3 regions of the Streptomyces sp. NBC_01017 genome follow, and region 1 is predicted to be linked to each of the others. Evidence: riboswitches for the same ligand, from Rfam matches in the RefSeq annotation. Region 1 holds a riboswitch; each other region holds the start of a gene.
What was found. Region 1 has a riboswitch for cobalamin ahead of metE (5-methyltetrahydropteroyltriglutamate--homocysteine S-methyltransferase). Riboswitches for the same ligand answer to the same signal wherever they lie in the genome.

Region 2: it holds a riboswitch for cobalamin, as region 1 does, so the genes downstream of both, OG331_RS34500 (prenyltransferase/squalene oxidase repeat-containing protein) here and metE (5-methyltetrahydropteroyltriglutamate--homocysteine S-methyltransferase) in region 1, are expected to answer to the same signal.
Region 3: it holds a riboswitch for cobalamin, as region 1 does, so the genes downstream of both, OG331_RS12685 (ABC transporter substrate-binding protein) here and metE (5-methyltetrahydropteroyltriglutamate--homocysteine S-methyltransferase) in region 1, are expected to answer to the same signal.

The regions. Positions count from the first base shown of each region.
Region 1 covers NZ_CP108683.1:1,523,381-1,530,396, reverse strand. The annotation lists gene OG331_RS07380 (SDR family NAD(P)-dependent oxidoreductase) at 1-2,824, opposite strand, end outside; gene metE (5-methyltetrahydropteroyltriglutamate--homocysteine S-methyltransferase) at 3,090-5,408, opposite strand; cobalamin riboswitch at 5,587-5,781, opposite strand; gene OG331_RS07370 (3-hydroxybutyryl-CoA dehydrogenase) at 6,032-6,901, opposite strand; gene aceB (malate synthase A) at 6,898-7,016, opposite strand, start outside.
Region 2 covers NZ_CP108683.1:7,509,837-7,516,852, forward strand. The annotation lists gene OG331_RS34490 (CbiQ family ECF transporter T component) at 1-267, opposite strand, end outside; gene OG331_RS34495 (SCO2322 family protein) at 267-953, opposite strand; gene OG331_RS34500 (prenyltransferase/squalene oxidase repeat-containing protein) at 950-2,185, opposite strand; cobalamin riboswitch at 2,303-2,433, opposite strand; gene OG331_RS34505 (phosphotransferase) at 2,493-3,137, shown strand; gene OG331_RS34510 (nuclear transport factor 2 family protein) at 3,127-3,579, opposite strand; gene OG331_RS34515 (MBL fold metallo-hydrolase) at 3,643-4,671, opposite strand; gene OG331_RS34520 (aldehyde dehydrogenase) at 4,879-6,336, shown strand; gene OG331_RS34525 (ferredoxin) at 6,339-6,572, shown strand; gene OG331_RS34530 (TetR family transcriptional regulator) at 6,615-7,016, opposite strand, start outside.
Region 3 covers NZ_CP108683.1:2,728,908-2,735,923, forward strand. The annotation lists gene OG331_RS12665 (gamma-glutamyltransferase family protein) at 1-664, opposite strand, end outside; gene OG331_RS12670 ((2Fe-2S) ferredoxin domain-containing protein) at 794-1,153, opposite strand; gene OG331_RS12675 (ABC transporter ATP-binding protein) at 1,155-1,937, opposite strand; gene OG331_RS12680 (FecCD family ABC transporter permease) at 1,934-2,953, opposite strand; gene OG331_RS12685 (ABC transporter substrate-binding protein) at 2,950-4,011, opposite strand; cobalamin riboswitch at 4,071-4,252, opposite strand; gene OG331_RS12690 (methylmalonyl-CoA mutase family protein) at 4,394-6,196, shown strand; gene scpA (methylmalonyl-CoA mutase) at 6,196-7,016, shown strand, end outside.

The sequences.
Region 1 (7,016 bases):
CGGTCGCGGGCAGCAGCACCGATCCGGCCACCTTGTGATCGGCCAGCCAGGGCACCAGGGCCGGTTCGACGGGTCCCTCCCAGGCGGGCTCCGCCGTCGGCAGCCGCTCGCCCAGCAGCGGATGGTCCAACGGTCGCGATCCGCCCCTGACGGTCCACTGGTGCGGGGTGCCGCTCCAGTGCCGCTCTCGCTGCCAGGGATACGCGGGGAGCTCCGCGACCCGGGCGGGGCGAGGGAACCACCGCGTCCAGTCCAGCTCCGCCCCGGCGGCGATCAGCGCCTCGACCGAACCGCGCAGCGCGCCCGGCCCCGCGGCGTCGCGGCGCAGCGTCGCGAGCACGGCCACCCGGTCGCGTCCGGTGGCGATTCGGCGCAGATACGAAGTCAGCACCGGATGCGGGCCGACCTCCAGCAGCACGTCGACGCCCGCGTCCAGGGCGTGTTCGACGGCAGCTGCGAACCTGACCGGCTCGCGGACGTTGCGCCACCAGTGGTCGGCGTTCAGTCCGCCCGCGGGCACCGGGCCGCCCGTGACGGAGGAGATCAGCGCATCGGTGCTCCCACCCGGGGCAAGCCCGGCCAGTGCGGCGGCCAGCGGGCTCCGGATGCGCTCCATGGCCGGGCTGTGGAAGGCGTAGTCGAGGTCCATGAGCCGGAAGAACAGGTCCCGGGCCGCCAACTCCTCGCCCAGTGCCTTGAGTTGGTTCACCGGCCCGGCGATCGCCACGTCCCTCGGACTGTTCACGGCGGCCACGACCAGGCCCGGGTACCCCGTCAGGACCCGCTCCGCCTCGGCCGGCGGCAACCCGGCCGAGGCCATGCGGCCCTGGCCCGCCGTGGCGGCCTGGGCGCGGCTTCGCTCGGCGATCACCCACGAGGCCTCCGTCGGAGTCAGCGCACCGACGGCGTACGCGGCGGCCACCTCTCCGACGCTGTGCCCGAGCGCGACCGTCCACTTCACGCCCCGCTCGCGCAGGACCGCGACGATCCCGGCCTGCACCGCGAACAGCAGCGGCTGGGCCACCTCCGTGGCCTCCAGCCCCCACTCGTCCGCCGGGCGGCGCAGCTGAGCGACGACCGACCAGCCCAGCCGGGGCGCCAGCGCGGCATCGACTGCCTCCACCTCGGCCCGGAACACCGGGTCGGCGTCCAGCAGGTCCGCGGCCATCCCCGCCCACTGCGAACCGTTGCCCACGAAGACCAGCCCGACCCGGCCATGCTCGACGGCCTCACCCGTCACGCCCTCGCCGGACAGGATCCGCGCGGCCTCGTGCGGGGACGAGGCCAGCGCCACCCGGCGGTAGCGGTGCCTGGCCCGGCGGACGCCGGCGGTCGCGGCGATGTCGTAGAACGCATCCGCGCCCCCTGACTCGGCCGCTCCCGCGGACTCCACCGTTTCGACCGGGGCCGCCAGTTCGCCCGGCGCGCTGCGCGCCAGCCGCGCGGCCAGCCGCCGCGCCGCCTCCCCGGCCGCTTGCGGACTGCGCCCCGAAGCGATCACCGGCAGCTCGCCCGCGGTCTCGGCCCGGGGCCGTGGCGGCATGGCCGGTGGCGGGCCGACGACCACATGGGCGTTGGCCCCGCCGAACCCGAAGGAGTTGACGCCCACGAAGCGCCGCCCCTTCCCCGGCCGCAGCGGACGCGCCCGGTCGACCGGCTCCAGCCCCAGCCCGCCGAAGTCGATGGCGGGGTTGAGCGGTTCCAGGTGCAGCGAGGCGGGGATCGTGCCGTGGCGCAGCACCGCGAGGGCCTTGAGCAGCCCCGCCATGCCGGACGCGGGTTCCAGATGCCCCAGGTTGGACTTCACCGACCCGATGGGCAGCGGGCCGACAGTGCGTGCGGCCCCCAACGCCCGGCCGAGCGCCGCGCATTCGGCCCGGTCTCCCGCTTGCGTACCCGTGCCGTGCGCCTCCACGTACGCCACCTCGTCGGGCGTGATCCCCGCCCGCTCGTACACCCGTCGCAGCAGTTCCTCCTGTGCCCGCGCACTGGGCAGAGCCAGTCCGGTGGTGCGTCCGTCGCAGTTGCTGCCGTACCCGGCGATGACCCCGTGGATCCGGGTCCCTTCCGATAGCGCGTCGGCCAGCGGCTTCAGGACCAGCACGCCCGCGCCCTCGGCCCTGACGAACCCGTCGGCGTCCGCCGAGAACACCGCGCAACGGCCCCGTTTCGACAGCATCGAAGCCTGACTGAACCCGACGAATGCACTCGGGTTCAGCAGCACGTTGACCCCGCCCGCCAGCGCCACACGGCTGCCGCCCGACGCGAGTTCCCGGCAGGCACGTTCCACGGCCACCAGCGACGACGAGCAGGCGGTGTCGATCGCCATGCTCGGTCCGCGCAGGTCGAAGAAGTGCGACAGCCTGTTCGCCGCGATCGAATGGGCATAGCCCGCCATGGAATAGGCGTTCATCTGACGGGACTTGAGCATCTGCAGCCCGCCGTAGGAGAAGTCCGAGATGCCGACGAACACGCAGGTGTCGGAGCCTGCCAATGTCCCGGGGTCGATGCCCGCGTCGTCCAGCGCCTCGACGGCCGTCTCCAGCAGCAGCCGGTGCTGCGGGTCCATGTGGGCTGCCTCCCGCGGCGAGATGCCGAAGTAGTCCGCGTCGAACCCCGCGATGTCCGCCAGGAACGCGCCTCGCGCGGTGTACGACTTCCCGCGCCGTGCCATCGCCGTGTCGACGAACCGCGCGGCCTCGAAGCGGTCCTCCGGAACCGCCCCGACCAGGTCACGCCCGGCCTCCAGCGCCTCCCACAGCCCGGCCAGATCCACGATCCCGCCGGGCAGCCGGCACCCCAGGCCCACGATCGCGAACGCCATCCCCACACCCCATCCCTGAACCCCGCGCAGTCGGACGGCAGGTCAAAGGGGGGCGCCGCCAGCGGCTCCGTCCTCGCGATCAGCCCCGAGTCACCGTCACCACCAGTAAAGTTGATGTCACATTGAGTAGTCATCACTCACACGGCTGAAAAAGGATCATGCGCATCGACCGGCGCCCCAACGCGTCACCACGGTGATGACCCCGTCGTGGATCTGCCGGGGAGCGGAACTCGGGCGTCCGCTCCCCGGCAGATCGCTCCCGGTCTCAGGACGCGGGGAGTTCCTCACGGACCGTGCGGGCCGCTGCGACCAGGTTCTCCAGCGAGGCGCGCGTCTCGGGCCAGCCGCGGGTCTTCAGGCCGCAGTCGGGGTTGACCCAGAGCCGTTCGGCGGGGATGGCCTTGAGCCCGGTGCGCAGCAGGGACGCCGCCTCCTCGGCGCTGGGGACGCGCGGGGAGTGGATGTCGTACACGCCGGGGCCGGCCTCGCGCGGGTAGCCGTGAGCGGCGAGTTCGCGGGCGACCTGCATGTGCGAGCGGGCGGCCTCCAGGCTGATGACGTCGGCGTCGAGGTCGTCGATGGCCTGGACGATGTCGCCGAACTCGGCGTAGCACATGTGGGTGTGGATCTGGGTGTCCGGACGCACGCCGCCCGTGCTGAGCCGGAACGCCTCCGTCGCCCAGGCCAGGTAGGCGGGGTGGTCGGCGGAGCGCAGGGGCAGGGTTTCGCGCAGCGCGGGTTCGTCGACCTGGATGACCGAAGTCCCGGCCGCCTCCAGGTCGTTGACTTCGTCGCGCAGGGCGAGGGCGACCTGCCGGGCGGTGTCGCCGAGCGGCTGGTCGTCGCGGACGAAGGACCAGGCGAGCATGGTGACCGGGCCGGTGAGCATGCCCTTGACCGGGCGGGAGGTGAGGGACTGGGCGTACCGCGTCCAGCGCACCGTCATCGGCTCGGGGCGGGAGATGTCGCCGGCCAGGATCGGCGGACGGACGTAACGGGTGCCGTAGGACTGGACCCAGCCGTGCTGCGTGGCGAGGTAGCCGGTGAGCTGCTCGGCGAAGTACTGGACCATGTCGTTGCGTTCGGCCTCGCCGTGCACGAGGACGTCGATCCCGGTCTTCTCCTGGAAGGAGATGACCTCCTGGATCTCGGCCTTGATGCGCTCCTCGTACCCCGTGGCGTCGATTCGCCCGGCGCGCAGGTCGGCGCGTGCGCTGCGCAGTTCGCCGGTCTGCGGGAAGGAGCCGATGGTGGTGGTCGGCAGCAGCGGCAGGCGGAGATGGGCGCGCTGCGCGGCGGCCCGTTCGCCGTACGGCTGTGAGCGGCGGGTGTCCGCGTCCGTGACCGCCGCCGCCCTGGACCGGACGGCCGGGTCGCGGGTGATCGGCGAGCCGGCGCGGGACGTCAGGTCGGCCCGGTTGGCGGCGAGTTCGGCGGCGATGGTGTCGGTGCCCTGGGCGAGGCCCTTGGCGAGGGTGACGATCTCTGCGGTCTTCTGCCTCGCGAAGGCCAGCCAGCGCAGGACCTGTGGCTCGATGTCCCGCTCCAGGCCCGTGTCCAGGGGCACATGGAGCAGGGAGCAGGAGGCGGCCGCGTCGACCCGGTCGGCCAGCCCGAGCAGGGTGCCCAGGGTGGACAGGGACTTCTCCAGGTCGTTGACCCAGATGTTGCGGCCGTTGACCACGCCGGCGACCAGGCGCTTGCCGGGCAGTCCGCCGACTGCGGCGAGCGCGTCGAGGTTGGTGGCGGCGGCCTCGGTGAAGTCCAGCGCCAGCCCGTCGACGGGGGCCTTCGCCAGCACCGGCAGGGCGTCGCCGAGCCGGTCGAAGTACGAGGCGACCAGCAGCTTCGGGCGGTCGGTGAGGGCACCCAGATCGCGGTAGGCGCGCTCGGCGGCGTTCAGCTCGGCCGGGGTGCGGTCCTGCACGAGGGCGGGCTCGTCCACCTGCACCCATTCGGCGCCGGCCGCGCGCAGGTCGGCGAGGACCTCGGCGTACACCGGCAGCAGGCGGTCCAGGAGGGTGAGCGGCTCGAAGTCCGCGGCGACCCCGGGCGCGGGCTTGGCGAGCAGCAGGTAGGTGACTGGGCCGACCAGAACGGGGCGGGCGGTCAGACCCAGCGCCAGGGCCTCCTTCAGCTCGGCGACCTGCTTGGCCGAGTCGGCCGTGAAGACGGTGTCCGGGCCCAACTCCGGCACCAGGTAGTGGTAGTTCGTGTCGAACCACTTCGTCATCTCCAGCGGCGCCACGTCCTGCGTGCCGCGGGCCATGGCGAAGTAGCCGTCGACGGTGTCGGCCTCGACGGCGTCCCGGTGACGCTCGGGGATCGCGCCGACCATGACGGTGGTGTCCAGGACGTGGTCGTAGTACGAGAAGTCGCCCGTCGGGACCTCGTGGATGCCGGCATCGGCCAGCTGACGCCAGTTGGCGGCGCGCAGTTCGGCGGCCGTGGTGCGCAGGGCGTCGGGCGTGACGCGGCCCTTCCAGTAGCCCTCGATCGCCTTCTTCAGTTCCCGGTTCGGGCCCTGGCGGGGGTAGCCGTACACGGTGGCCCGTGCTGCCGCGGCTGCGGACTTCGTGGTCACGGAGATCTCCTTCGCGAGATGAATCCCTGGGATCCCGGGGACGGGACGAGAGCGCGAAGGGGCGACGAACCGGACGGGCAGAGCGTGCGCGGCTGGGCACGGTCGTCCGCCTGGTATGTACGCCGACCCGCCCTCGAGGTCACCGGGATGTCCGCGCACGAGTTGTCCGCGCGCGGGCAGTTGGCAGGTCTTCGGACTCGCGGGCACGTCCTCCTGACCGGAGGACACCTACTGGCCGTCGCTTCCCAGGCCCTTTCGTCGGGCCCAGTGCGGATGACGGCGGTCGCTCCCACTCACCGCTGCGGGGCAGTCCCGGATTCCCACCGGGTTCCCTCTTGCGACGCATCCCACCTGGCGGGCGGGGCGAACCAGCTGCACCGGCCAGCCTACGGGGTGGCACCTCGGAGGGAGGACGGCGTCCGTCATTCGGATCGTGAAATGGGACACCCGAGTGCCGGGAGTGCCCGGCAGTTCCCCGAGTTCCCCGAGCGTCCCTGGGGTCGCAACGCCACAGGGCGGGAAGCGCGCCGCATCCGCGCCTCCCGCCCTTCCCCCGTGTGCGCCGCGGGAACCCTCACTCCCGGCGGCGACGCGGGCCCCTCAGCCCGCGTCGTACCAGGCCCTCAGTCCTGGTCGTGGATGTGGAACCCGCGGCCGGTCTTCCGGCCGAGCAGTCCCGCCTCCACCATCCGCTGGAGCAGCGGGGGAGGCGCGTAGAGGGGTTCCCTGAACTCGTCGTAGAGCGACTCGGCGATCGAGGCGACGGTGTCGAGGCCGATCAGGTCCGCGAGCTTCAGCGGGCCCATGGGGTGGGCGCAGCCGAGCTCCATGCCCGTGTCGATGTCGGCGGCGGTGGCGAAGCCGGACTCCGCCATCCGGACCGCGGACAGCAGATACGGGATGAGCAGGGCGTTGACGACGAAGCCTGCCCGGTCCTGGGAGCGGATGACGGTCTTGCCGAGCGCGCGGGTCGCGAAGTCCTCGACGGCGGCGATGGTCGTCCCCGACGTGTGCAGCGAGGTCACGACCTCCACCAGGGGCAGCACCGGCACCGGGTTGAAGAAGTGCAGGCCCACCACCCGGTCCGCCCGGCCGGTCGCCATGCCGAGCCGCATGACGGGGAGTGAAGAGGTGTTGGTCGCCAGCACCGCCTCCGGGTCCTCGACGATCTTGTCGAGCGTCGCGAAGACCTCGGTCTTGGCGGCCGGGTTCTCGATGACCGCCTCGACGACGAGCTGCCGGTCGGCGAGATCGTCCAGGCTGCCGCTGAAGACCATGCGGGCGAGGGCGTCCCGCGCCGCGGCCTCCTCCAGCTTGCCGCGGCGCACCGCGCGGTCGAGCGATGCCGCCACCCGGTCCCGTGCCGCGCGGGCCGCGACCGCGTCCACTTCGCAGACCACGGTGTCGAGCCCGGCCCGTGCGCACACCTCGGCGATCCCGGCCCCCATCAGCCCGCCGCCGACCACCCCGACGCGCCGGATGCCCCCGCTCACGCGCCGGCCTCCGTCCGCTTCACGAGGTGCCGGGTGTACGCGTCCGGGGTGAAGAACTGCGGCAACTCGCCTGCCAGCGCCGTCCGTTCGAACAGGGCACGGATCTCGTCGACGG
Region 2 (7,016 bases), 6.0 Mb from region 1:
GCGGGCCCAGGGGGTGTTCGGGCGGCACGTCGCCACCACGTAGGCGGACGTGGCGATGAGGAGGGTGAGGAGGAGGGGGTTGGTGGTGCGGGTGGCCGCGGTGCCCAGGGAGAGGGCCCAGAGCCACCAGGCGCCGGGGTGGAGCTGTGCGCGGGGACGCAGCTGGGGGGTGGGGCCGCCTGCCGGCGCCGGTGCGGTGCCGGCGCTCTTCGGGACGGGCGCCGCCCCGGCACGAATGCCCGCGGGCCGGCTGGGGCGGCTTGCCATCAGCCTCGCCGCCGCCGTGCCTGCCAGACCGCTGCCGCGCCCAGCACCGCCACCACGGCGATCCCCGCCACCAGGCCCAGGGACGGACCGTCGTCCGAGGCGTCCTTCTTCTCAGCGGAGGACGAATCCGCGGAGGACGACGCCTCGGAGGGCGACTTCGGGGACGCCGTCGTCGACTTGTCGCCGCCGGCCACCTGCTCCCCGCACCCCTGCTCCGGGTAGCCGCCGATCGCGCACAACAGCGCGTCCGTGCCGTACCGGAGGGGCTTCGCCACCGTGGCCAGGGCCTCTGCGGTGGTCGCGTCCGGGGCGACGCGGGCGCACACGGTGCGGCGGGCCGGGGGCGTCTCGCCCGACGGGGCGTCGGCCGTCGTACCGAAGTCGATGACCAGAGCCACCCGCTTCTTGCCGTCCTGCGCGGGCGTCCGCGCGCAGATCACCGCGAACACGGCCGCGCCCCTCGGCCGGGCGGCGTCCTTCGAGTCCTCGCTCACCGCGAAGCGGAAGCCCTGGACGTCGCCGTCGGAGGGGCGGGCGGTGGAGGGGCCCTGGGTGGCGTACGTCCACTTGTCGCCGTCGCGGTCCCAGAAGGACCAGTAGCGGTAGCCGGTCGCCTTGGCGGCCTGGGCCGCGCCGGTCACGAGGACCAGCGCGGCCAGGAGGAGGGTGAGGGTGCGGCGGATCACGATCGCTTGGCCTTGTTGCGGCCGCTCAGCAGGAAGCCGACGCCGATGCCGGCGACCAGGCACACGCCGACGAACCACCACACGCCGAAGCCGTTGTCGTCGTCCTCCTGCTTGTCCGAGGCCGTCGCCGACGTCGTCACCGACCCGTTGGGCGCCGACTGCGGAGCCGGGCCCGTCGCGTTGAGCTGCTTGACCAGGTCCGTGCCGCCGAAGTCACGCGGGTCGGCGCCGGTCGCGTGGGCGGCGAAGATCAGCTGGGCGTAGGCGGCCGGGCCGCTCTGCACGGCCCACTTCGAGGAGTTCTGCTCCAGCCAGGCCAGCGGCTTCCGGGCGGCGCTCGCCCCGCTCTGCGCGGCGACGGCGACGACCGCGTCGGCCGTGTTGCCGTAGTCGGGCTGGTCCTCGGCGCCGGGGAGGGCGGACTTCAGGTGGCCTTCCTTGGCGAGGGCCTGCGTGAGGTAGGAGGCGCCGTTGGCCGCGGCCCGCTCGGGGGTCGCGGAGCCGGTGTCCGTACAGGACGGGTCCGACTGCTTGCCGGGGCTCACCACGAGGCCCTTGCCGAGCGTGCCGACGACGCCCGCCGCGGTCGCGTCCGCGTTGGCGGCCAGGCCGCCCTTCTTGTCCGGCTGGAACGCGAAGGCACCCGCGTCGGCGCCCTTGCAGGGCAGGGCGAGTTCGAGCAGGCCGTCGTACGGGGACTTGCCGCCCTTGACGACCTCCGCGGGCTTCTCGCCGGCGGCGGCCAGCGCGCCGACCACGACCGACGTCGAGTTCGCGTCGGTGGCCCCGCCCGGGGTGTAGCCCCAGCCGCCGTCCTTGTTCTGGACCGACTTCAGCCAGGACACCGCCTTGTCGGCGACGGCGTCGTGCCCGCCGAGCGCGGCCAGTGCCTGGACGGCGGCGGCCGTGTTGTTGGTGTCGATCATGGTCTTGGCGCCGCAGTCCGCGCTGGTGTCCGCGCGGTAGGGCGCGAAGGCCCCGTTCGCACACTGCTGCCCGACCAGCCAGTCCACCGCCCCCTTCGCCGGCTTCACGTCCACCGTGTCCTGCGCGAGCAGCGCGAGGGACTGGCGCCAGATGCCGTCGTACGTGGGGTCGGAGTCGCCGTACAGCTCGGCGGGGAACGCCTGCGACGGCGACGTGGAGGGGGTCGGGTCGGCGGCTACGGCGGGCGCGGCCGCGCCGATCACGACGGTGGCGGCCAGGACCGCTGCGCTGCGGCGGACGTACATGATCGGCGGGTGCCCTTCCCTAAGGGGAACCGGGCAGCACAGGGAAAACCCCCGGCGGCTCGGCTCCGTATACCTCGACGGTGCCGCGCTCCGGCAGGCTGCCGGTGCACGTGAGCCGGTCACTGTCCCGTACGCGGCGATCCGGCTCACCGGCCTTCGACGACCGGTTCACGGTTGCGGGTCAGCGCCGGATTTGCACCGGCTTTCCCCCGTACGGGTGTGATGACGACGCGGCCACTCTACCGGCCCGTAGGGAAGCGGCTGAGGGGAGGCTGTGAGCGGGGGTAGCTTCGGCCGCATGGGGATCATGGGGAGGACGGGACGGCTGCTCGGTTCGGGGCGCGCGTCCGACGTGTACGAGATCGACGAGGCGTGGGTGCTGCGCCGCGACCGGGAGGGCTACGCCGACGGCCTCGCCGAGGGCGCCCTGATGGAACGTCTGCGCGCCCACGGCTACCCGGTGCCCCGGGTGCGGCTCGCCGACTCCTCGCGCTCCGAGCTGGTCATGCAGCGCCTGTACGGGCCGACGATGCTGGAGGCCTTCGTCGCGGGACGGATCGACCCGCGCGAGTCCGGGGCGATGCTGGCCCGCCTCCTGCGACAGTTGCACACCGTCCCCGGCCGTGTGGTCCACCTGGACCTCCACCCGGAGAACGTGATGCTCACGCCCGACGGCCCCTACGTCATCGACTGGGCCAACGCGGAGGAGGGCGACCCGGGCCTCGACTGGGGCATGTCCGCGGTGATCCTCGCGCAGGTGGCCTTGGTGGACGAGCAGTTCGCCGAGCCCGTCCGCGCCACGCTCGCCGCCCTCCTCGCCGACCCCTGCGACCTCACCGGTGACGGCCTGACGGAGGCCCTGCGCCGACGGGCCGCCCACCCGACGATGACCGTGCGGGAGGTCGAAGTGCTCGGTGAGGCCGAGGAGTTGGTTCGGTCGTTCATGCCTTAGGCGGTCGCGGCGTCGGGCCGCCGAAGGCCAGGTGGAGGACTCGGCCGGACAGCAGCCAGGTGCCGGCCGGGGACCGGCGGAACGTGTCCTCGTAGTGGCCCACTTGAACCGGAGGCCCCGGCGGGACCAGGCCGCCTCCGTGGCCGTCGACGCGGTACGTCGTGAAGTACGAGGTCGCCGTCGCGGTGCCGGGGGACGTCACCGTCACGAGGACGTTGGACATCAGGCGCCGCGAGAGCCGGTCGGCGGGACGGGAGCCGAAGTACGCGGCCAGCGCGTCCCGCCCCTCGACGAGCCGCTCACCCGCCGGCCACTCCCATGTGCCGTCCTCGGTGAACAACTCGGCGACGGAGGCCGGTTCGCCGAGGTCGAGGCGGTGGACGAAGTCGATGACGAGGCGCTCGCAGGCTCGCTCGGCGAGCAGCAGCTCCAAGGGATCCATGGCGTTCACGGCGTTCATGGCGTGCACGGTGTTCGTGGCGTTCATGGCGTTCATGGTGATGCTTCACACCGCCACGTACGTCACCGGCTCACTCCCCGCCACCGCCTCCGCCCGCCCCAGCTTCACCAGTCGCCGCACATGGGCCTCCGCCTCCGCGATCGCGATGTTCCGTGATCCGTACGGGATTTGCTCCCACGGCCGGTTCCACTCCATGCGTTCGGCGAGCTGCCAGGGGGTGAGGGGAGCGGCGAGGAGGGTGAGGAGGTCGGTGAGGCGGGTTTCGTGGTGGGTCAGCAACTCGCTCACGCGGGCCGGGGCGTCGGTGAACGTGTGCTGGTGGGCCGGGAGGATCTCGGCGGGGGTGAGACGGCCCACGCGTTCGAGCGAGGCGAGGTAGTCGCCGAGGGGGTCGGTGACGGTCGTGTCGTCGGGGTCCTCGTACAGGCCGATGTGCGGGGTGATCCGGGGCAGCAGGTGGTCGCCGGAGAACAGGCGTCCATGGCCGGGGAGTCGGGCCGGGTGGTCCTCCTCCAGGTGCAGGCAGACGTGACCCGGTGTGTGGCCCGGGGTCCAGATCGCGCGCAGGCGGCGCCCGGGGAGGTCGAGGAGGTCGCCGGGGACGATCTCGCGGTCGGGGGCGGCGGGGGAGAAGCCGGGCAGCGTGCTCGGGCGGCGGGCCGTGCGCAGGGGGGCCACGTGCGCGTCGGGGGCGCCGGCCGCCGTGAGCTTGGCCGCCATGTAGGTGAACCAGCGCTCGGGTTGGGTGGTGCGGGTGCGCCGCACGATCGCCGCGTCCGCCGCGTGCATCGCGATCCAGGCACCGGAGGCCTCGCGCACCTTGCCGGACAGTCCGTGGTGGTCGGGGTGGTGGTGGGTGATCACCACGCCGTGGATGTCGGCGGGCGCGGTGCCGCAGGCCACCAGGCCCTCGGTGAGGGTGTCCCAGGAGGCCGGGTCGTCCCAGCCGGTGTCGATCAGCACCGGGCCGCGGTCGGTGTCGACGACGTAGACGAGGGTGTGGCCGAGTGGGTTGTCGGGGATGGGGACCTGGATGGACCGGACGCCGCCGCCGTGGTCGTACACCTGCGCCATGGGCTCCCCAATCGCCGCGACACGTTTCCGGCCGACCCGGCCACTATAACTAGAACGCGTTTCGATGGGAGCCCGAGTCATCCATGTGCGGTCCGTGGACTCCTCGGAGTGGAACTGGTATCAGTTCAGGGATATCTGATGGATCGTCAGAGCCACAGATGGAGACAGAGCCAGAGTCGGAGTCTCGCTCCAGGGGAGGCAGTCGCCATGACCGAGCTCGTGGAACACGGACAGCTGTTCATCGGCGGGGAGTTGACCGATCCCCTGGGCAAGGGCGTCATCGAGGTGATCTCGCCGCACACGGAAGAGGTCATCGGACGCGTGCCGCACGCCTCACCGGCCGACGTCGACCGGGCGGTCGCGGTGGCGCGCAAGGCGTTCGACGAGGGGCCCTGGCCGCGGATGAGCCTCGACGAGCGGATCGAGGTCGTCACGCGGATCAAGGACGCAATCGCCGTACGGCACGAGGAGATCGCCCGTGTGATCTCCTCCGAGAACGGCTCCCCGTACTCCTGGAGCGTCCTCGCGCAGGCGCTCGGCGCGATGATGGTGTGGGACTCGGCGATCACGGTCGCGCGGAACTTCACGTACGAGGAGGCACGCGACGGCGTGCTGGGGAAGATCCTCGTGCGGCGCGAGCCGGTCGGGGTCGTGGCCGCCGTCGTGCCCTGGAACGTCCCCCAGTTCGTCGCCGCCGCCAAGCTCGGGCCCGCGCTGCTGACCGGGTGCACGGTGATCCTCAAGCCGTCCCCGGAATCGCCGCTCGACGCCTACCTCCTCGCCGAGATCGCGAAGGACGCCGGGCTGCCGGAGGGCGTGCTGTCCATCCTCCCGGCCGACCGCGAGGTGAGCGAGTACCTGGTCGGACACCCGGGGATCGACAAGGTCTCCTTCACCGGGTCGGTGGCGGCGGGCAAGCGTGTCATGGAGGTCGCGGCCCGCAACCTCACCCGCGTGACACTGGAGCTGGGCGGCAAGTCGGCGGCCGTGGTCCTGCCGGACGCGGACGTCGAGGCGACCGTCGCCGGAGTCGTCCCGGCGGCCTGGATGAACAACGGCCAGGCATGCGTGGCCCAGACCCGGATCCTGCTCCCGCGCTCGCGCTACGACGAGTTCGCCGAGGCCTTCGCCGCGGCGGCCGGCGCGCTGGTGGTCGGCGACCCGCTGGACCCGGCGACCCAGGTGGGCCCGCTGGTGGCGCAGCGCCAGCAGCGCAGGAACCTCGACTACATCCGCATCGGTCAGGAAGAGGGCGCGAAGATCCTGACCGGCGGCGGGCGTCCGGCCGGGCTGGAGAAGGGCTGGTACGTCGAGCCGACGCTCTTCGGGGACGTCGACAACTCGATGCGCATCGCCCGCGAGGAGATCTTCGGCCCGGTGATCTGCCTCCTGCCCTACGGCGACGAGTCCGAGGCCGTGAAGATCGCGAACGACTCCGACTACGGCCTGAGCGGCAGCGTCTGGACCGCCGACACCGCGCACGGCATCGACATCGCCCGCCAGGTCCGTACCGGCACCTACTCGGTGAACACCTTCAGCCTGGACATGCTGGGCCCGTTCGGCGGCTACAAGAACTCCGGCCTGGGGCGGGAGTTCGGGCCCGAGGGGTACGGCGAGTTCCTTGAGCACAAGATGATCCACCTGCCGGCCGGCTGGGAGGCGTAGGGATGGGCGACCGCTGGCACGTCGAGGTCGACCGGTCGGTGTGCATCGGCTCGGCCCAGTGCGTCCACCACGCCCCCGCCGGCTTCCACCTCGACACCGCCCGCCAGTCCCATCCGGCCGACCCGGAGACCGACGCGAACGAGACGATCCTGGCGGCGGCGGAGAGCTGCCCGGTGGAAGCGATCGTGATCACGCTGCTGGGGAGCGGGGAGCCGGTGTTTCCGCCGGAGGAGTAGGCGGCGGCCCGCAGAACCCGATCCGGACAATGCCGACGAATTTCACGCGTCGGTGGGTGCCGTCAGGTCGATCAGCCGGCACACCGTCTCGATGTCGATCTTCACCTGGGCGATCGAGGCACGGCCCGACAGCCAGGTGATCAGTGCCGAGTGCCAGGTGTGCTCGATGACGCGGACCGCGGAGAGCTGCTCCGGCGTCGGGTTCTCCAGGCCCATCGCGTCCAGGATGATCACCGTGGTCTGCCGGGAGACCTGATCGACCTCGGGGGAGACGCTGCGGTCGGCGAAGGTCAGGGCGCGGACCATCGCGTCGGCCAGATGCGGCTCGCGCTGCAGGGCGCGGAACGCCCGCATCAGGGTCTCCGCGACCCGCTCCGCCGCAGTCTCCCCCTGCGGCGGCTTCTTCCGCAGCGTGCCGTGCATGTGCTCCAACTGGTCCTGCAT
Region 3 (7,016 bases), 1.2 Mb from region 1:
CGATGAAACCGGAGCGCCACACCTCCCGCGCGGCCTCGATCTGCGCGACCCGGTCCCCGGCCCCGGCGATCTCGTCGAGCAGCCGCTTCCAGGTGGCGGCGAGGGCGGGATTGCGGAACAGCTCCCCGGGCCGGGGCGCCTTGCCGTCCCGCAGGTACACGGCGGCCGACGACGGCCACTGCGTCTCGAACAGTTCCCGCACGGTCTCTACGGTCTCGCCGACCCGCTCCACGGGCGCGTGCCCGTGTTCGGCGTACCCGATGGCGTACTTGAGCACGTCGGCGAGCGTCCTGGTGCCGTGGTCCCGCAGCAGAAGCATCCAGGCGTCGAACGCGCCGGGCACGGCGGCGGCGAGCGGTCCGGTCCCGGGTACGAGGTCCAGTCCGAGCCCCCGGTAGTGCGCGACGGTCGCCCCGGCGGGCGCCACGCCCTGCCCGCACACCACCCGCACCTCGCCGTCCGCCGGGGCGATCAGGATCGGCACCTCGCCGGCCGGGCCGTTGAGATGCGGCTCGACGACGTGCAGCACGAACGCACCCGCCACGGCGGCGTCATACGCGTTGCCGCCGCCCTCCAGCACGGCCATCGCCGACTGGGAGGCGAGCCAGTGGGTGGAGGACACCATGCCGAACGTGCCTTGGAGCGTGGGGCGGGTGGTGAACATCGGGTCTGACACCTCGCTGTCGCGCGGATCGGTCCATCCGATCTTCAGGGACTACCCGTTCGGGGTTCAACCTTCCGGCAGGGGCCGGTTCGGTGTGAGTGGTGAGTGGCCCGTGAGTGCTCGTCCGATTCATCGTGCGCGCCTGGGCGGAGTGAAGGTGTAGAGGTCGAGCACGTCGGGGCAGGGTGCGACGCCGGGGCCGCCTGCCCTGACCCAGGTGATGATGTCCTCGGTGGCGTCGGGATCGTTGACGAGGCCGAGCCAGACGGGGCGGGCTCCCGCGGCGCGGCCTGCGGCGGAGGGCTGGACGACGATCACATTGGCGTGTTCGCACACGCCGAGGCACTCGGAGATGCGTACGGGCGCGTTCTCGGCAAGTCGCGCGGTCTGCTGCGCGTGATCGACTCCGGGCACCTTCGGGGTCCCGCAGCAGCAGTCCCGGCACACCACGATCCGGCTGGGCACCGGCTGTTCTGAGGGTGTCCGCACGTCAGCACCGCCCCACGGGGCCGGCCGGGCGCAGGAAGCGGATCACCGGGTGGCCGGGGTCGTCGGTGACCTCGGCATGGACGCCGTAGACCTGCTCGATGAGCGCCGGTTTCAGGACTTCGGCCGGGGTGCCCTCGGCGACCGCGCGGCCTGCGCGCAGCACGAGCAGGCGGTCGCAGTACATCGCGGCGAGGTTGAGGTCGTGCAGGGCGATCACGGTGGTGACCGGGAGGCTCGCGACGAGGGCCAGCAGGTCGAGTTGGTGCTGGATGTCGAGGTGGTTGGTGGGTTCGTCGAGCAGGAGCTCGCGGGGTTCCTGGGCGAGGGCGCGGGCGATCTGGGTGCGTTGGCGTTCGCCGCCGGAGAGGGTGTGCCAGGACTGGGCGGCCCGGTCGGTGAGGCCGGTGCGGGCGAGGGCCGCGGTGACGGCCTCGGCGTCGGCGGCCGTCGGTGGCGTCCAGGCACGGCGGTGCGGGATGCGGCCGAGGGCGACGACGTCGCGGACGGTCAGTTCGGTCTGGGTGTGGGCGTGCTGTTCGACGGTGGCGACACGCCGGGCGGTGGCGCGGCGGCCGACCTCGGGCAGCGGGCGTCCGTCCAGGGTGACGACCCCGGCGGTGGGGGCGAGGACCCCGGCGAGGAGTCTCAACAGGGTCGACTTGCCGGAGCCGTTGGGGCCGAGCAGGCCGACGGTCTCGCCGGGAGTCAGGGTGAGCGTGACGCCGTCGACGACGACCTTGTCGGCGAGGCGCCGTACGACACGGTCCGTGCGCAGGCTGGTCATGCCGCCGTCCTCCGTCCTCGGTAGAGCACGGCGATGAAGGCCGGTACGCCGATGAGGGACGTGACGACGCCCACGGGGACCTCCTGGGGGTCGAGGACGGTGCGGGCGGCGGTGTCCACCCACACGAGGAAGACGGCTCCGGTCAGTGCCGTGACCGGCAGCAGACGGGCGTGGCCGGAGCCGGTGAGGGCCCGGGTGGCGTGCGGCAGGACCAGGCCGACGAAGCCGATCGCGCCGGCGCAGCTGACCAGGGCGGCGGTGAGCAGCGCGGTCGCGCAGAGCAGGACCAGCCGGGTGCGCGCGACGCGGACGCCGAGTCCGGCGGCGGCGTCGTCCCCGAAGGCGAAGGCGTCCAGGGTGCGGGCGTGCCCGAGGCAGAGGGCGAGGACCACGGCCAGTACGGCGGTGCACAGCAGGACCTGTCCCCAGTCGGCGCCGGTGAGCGAGCCCAGCAGCCAGAACAGCACGCCCCGGGTGGTCTCGGCGTCGGCGGAGGTCAGCACGATGAACGAGGTCAGCGCGGAGAACAGCTGCATGGCCGCGACCCCGGACAGCACGACCCGGTCCGTGCTGCCGCCGAGGACGTGGCTGAGCAGCAGCACCATGGCGAAGGAGAGCAGCGCGCCGAGGAAGGCGCCCGCCGACAGCGAGAGCACTCCCCCGCCGACCCCCAGCACGACCACGGCGACCGCTCCCGTGGACGCACCGGAGGACACGCCGAGGACGAACGGATCGGCCAGCGGATTGCGCAGCAGCGACTGCATGACCGCCCCGCACACGGCGAGCCCGGCCCCGCACACCGCGGCGAGCAGCGTGCGCGGCATGCGCAGGTTCCACACGATGCCGTCCCGCAGCGGCGCCAACGTGCCCTCGCCGAGGCCGAGATGGGCGGCCACGGACGCCCACACGTCCGCCGTGGAGATGTCGGCCGGCCCGATCGTCACGGCGACGGCGACCGACGCGAGCAGCGCCGCCGCCAGGCCGCCGAGGGCCGGCAGCGGCGTACGGACGCTCACCTGGCGGATCCTGCGGGCCCGGCGAGCCCGAAGTCGCGCAGGCCCGCGGCGACCTTCTCGATCCCTTCGACCGTGCGGACGGACGGGTTCATCGCCTGCCCGCTGAGCAGGACGTACCGCTTCTTCCTCACGGCGGTCAGATTGCGGGTGGCGGGGTTGGTCTCCAGGAAGCGGATCTTGGCCTCGGCGGTCTCCGCGGTCTGCTGCTTGCGCGTGAGGTCGCCGATCACGAGGACGTCGGGGTCGCGGTCGGCGACGGTCTCCCAGCCGATCTGGGGCCACTCGTCGTGGGTGTCGGAGAAGGCGTTCCGCGCGCCGACGGCGCGGGTGATGGCACCCGGCGCGCCGCAGCAGCCGGCGAGGTAGGGCGACTGGGAGTTGGCGAACCAGTACATGAGGGTGACATCGGAGACGTCCAGCTGGGCGGTGGACTTGCGCACCCGCTCCTTCAGCTCGGCGACGAGCTTCTCGCCGCGGTCGGCGACGCCGAACGCGCGGGCCAGGTCGCGTATCTCGCCGTACACGGTGTCGAGGGTGAGCGGGGTGGAGCGCGAGCCGTCGCCGCCGCTGTCGTTGTCCTTGCCCGCCGAGCAGTCGGAGGGCGAGACGTAGGTGGGCACGCCCAGCTTCTCGAACTGCTCGCGGGTGGCGACGCCGCCCTTGCCGAGGGTGGAGACGAAGGAGGCGGTGACGAAGTCGGGTTCGGCGTCCAGGACCTTCTCGAAGGAGGGCGCGTTGTCCGCGAGCCGCGGCACGGAGGCGTTCGCCTTGTCCAGGCCCTTCATCACCGGGTCGGTCCAGGTCGCCGTGCCGGCCACCCGGTCGGCGAGGCCGAGGGCGAGCAGGATCTCCGTGGTGCCCTGGTTGAGGGACACGGCCCGCTTCGGGGGCGACTTCAGGGTGACTTTGTGGCCGCAGTTGTCGAGGGTGAGGGGGTAGCCCGCGGCGGCGGACTTCCCGGTGTCCTCGGCGCTGCCGCTTCCCGAGCCGCCGCACGCGGTGAGCAGGAGGGCGGGCGCGAGCAGCAGGGCAGCGGGACGGAGGGCAGATCGGTACACAGGCGTGCCTCGGTTGTCGGGGCTCGTACGCGGAGCCTGGCCTACGGACGTCCTCCGCGCGCGGGCGTGGAGGTGCCAGCAGGTCTTCGGACTCGGGTTCGTCCCGACGGGGCGCCTTCCCGGTCTCCCAGTGGCGTGCGTCTGTGCCCCGCCGGTCCCCCTCACCGCTGCGCGTCAGTTCCGGATTCGCACCGGATTCCCTGGCCTCGGGTGTGGCTCGACTGGCTCTCGGAGGCTATCAAGCCCAGCTTGCGGCCGGGTCGTTCGTTCGGGTGTCCGGCGGCCCGACAGGGTGCGGAGACCCAGGTCACAACCTGGAAGAGGGCAAGGTCACAGCCGTGCCCTCTGCTGCTCCTTTGATGATCTGACCTAGCATCCGAGCATGACGGTCCTGCCTGACGACGGGCTCTCGCTGGCCGCCGAGTTCCCTGACGCAACCCATGAGCAATGGCAACGCCTGGTGGAAGGCGTGCTGCGCAAGTCGGGCAAGGACGTCTCGGGCCCGGCTGCGGAAGACGCCCTGTCCACTGCGTTGGAGGACGGGCTGCGCACCCGCCCCCTCTACACCTCGCGCGAAGCCGCGCCCGATCCCGGCCTGCCCGGATTCGCCCCGTTCGTCCGCGGCGGTCGCGCCGAGGGCAGCACGGCCGGCGGCTGGGACCTGCGGCAGCGGCACACGGCGCTCACGGACGGCCTGGTGCTCGCGGACCTGGAGAACGGCGTCACCTCGCTCTGGCTGGTCCTCGGCGAGGGCGGCATCCCGGTGTCGTCGCTCGGCCGGGCCCTGGAGGGCGTCTACCTCGACCTGGCCCCCGTCGTCCTCGACGCCGGAGCCGACGTGGAGCCCGCCGCGCGGGAGCTGCTGCGGCAGTACGAGGAGCGGGGCGTCGCCAAGGAGGCGGCGCGCGGCAACCTCGGCGCCGACCCCCTCGGCCATGAGGCCCGTACGGGCACGTCCTCGCAGTTCGCGCCGGTCGCCTCGCTGGCTCGGCAGTGCGCCGAGGAGTACCCGGGGCTGCGGGCGCTGACCGTGGACGCGCTGCCGTACCACGAGGCCGGCGGCTCGGCCGCCCAGGAGCTGGGCTCGTCGCTGGCGACCGGTGTCGCGTATCTGCGCGAGCTCACCGAGGCGGGGCTGACGGCCGAACAGGCGTGCGCCCAGCTGGAGTTCCGTTACGCGGCCACCGCCGACCAGTTCCTGACGATCGCCAAGCTGCGGGCCGCGCGCCGGCTGTGGGCGCGGGTGACCGAGGTCTGCGGGGCGCCCAGCGCTCAGGTGCAGCATGCCGTCACCTCGCCGGTGATGATGACGCGCCGGGACCCCTGGGTGAACATGCTGCGCACGACGGTCGCCACGCTGGCCGCCGGGGTGGGCGGCGCCGACTCCGTGACCGTGCTGCCCTTCGACCACGCGCTCGGCCTGCCGGACGCGTTCGCGCGGCGCATCGCCCGGAACACCTCGACCATCCTCATCGAGGAGTCGCACCTCGCCCGGGTGATCGACCCGGCGGGCGGCTCCTGGTACGTGGAGTCCCTCACCGACGAACTGGCCCGGGCGGGCTGGGCGTTCTTCCAGCGGATCGAGCAGGCCGGCGGCCAGACGGCCGCGTTGCGCTCCGGGCAGCTGGGCCAGGACCTGGCCGAGACGTGGCAGGCGCGCACCGGCAAGCTCGCCAAGCGGCGCGAACCGATCACCGGCGTCAGCGAGTTCCCGAACCTCACCGAGCCGCCCGTGGAGCGTGCGCCCGCGCCGCAGCCCCGGTCCGGCGGCCTCCCGCGGGTCCGCCGCGACGAGGCGTACGAGGCCCTGCGCGCCCGCTCCGACGCCCACCTGGCCGCCACGGGCTCCCGGCCGCGGATCTTCCTGGCCGCGCTCGGCCCGGCCGCCGCGCACACCGCACGCCTCACCTTCGCCTCGAACCTCTTCCAGGCGGGCGGCGTCGAGCCGGTCACCGAGGGCACCTTCGAGGAGAGCGGCGCCACGGAGGTGTGCCTGTGCTCCAGTGACGCCCTCTACGAGGAGCAGGCCGAGGCCGTGGCCGCCGAGTTCAGGTCGGCGGGCGCCACGCACGTGTTCCTCGCGGGCCGCCCCGGGCAGTACACCGATGTCGACAGTTACGTCTTCGCGGGCTGCGACGCGGTCACCGTGCTGTCCGCCGCCCTCGACCGCATGGGAGTGTCCTGATGGGAATCCCCGACTTCTCCGGGATCGAGCTGGGGACCCCGGCCGCCGCGGGCGGCGCCGACGAGTGGCGTACGGCCGTCAAGCAGGCCACGGGCGGGGACGAGCCCCTGTGGGAGACCCCGGAAGGCATCGCGGTCAAGCCGCTGTACACCGGCCGTGACCTGGAGGGCCTGGACTTCCTGGGCACCTTCCCGGGCATGGCGCCGTATCTGCGCGGCCCGTACCCGACGATGTACGTCAACCAGCCCTGGACGATCCGCCAGTACGCGGGCTTCTCCACCGCCGAGGAGTCCAACGCGTTCTACCGGCGCAACCTGGCCGCCGGCCAGAAGGGCCTGTCGGTCGCCTTCGACCTGCCCACGCACCGGGGCTACGACAGCGACCACCCGCGTGTGACGGGCGACGTCGGCATGGCCGGTGTCGCCATCGACTCGATCTACGACATGCGACAGCTGTTCGACGGGATTCCCCTCGACAGGATGACCGTGTCGATGACGATGAACGGCGCCGTGCTGCCGGTGCTTGCGCTGTACATCGTGGCGGCGGAGGAACAGGGCGTACCGCCCGAGAAGCTGGCCGGGACCATTCAGAACGACATCCTCAAGGAGTTCATGGTCCGCAACACCTACATCTATCCGCCGAAGCCGTCGATGCGGATCATCTCCGACATCTTCGCCTTCACCTCGCAGCGGATGCCGCGCTACAACTCCATCTCCATCTCCGGGTACCACATCCAGGAGGCCGGTGCCACGGCCGACCTGGAGCTGGCGTACACGCTCGCGGACGGGGTGGAGTACATCCGCGCGGGCCGTGAGGCCGG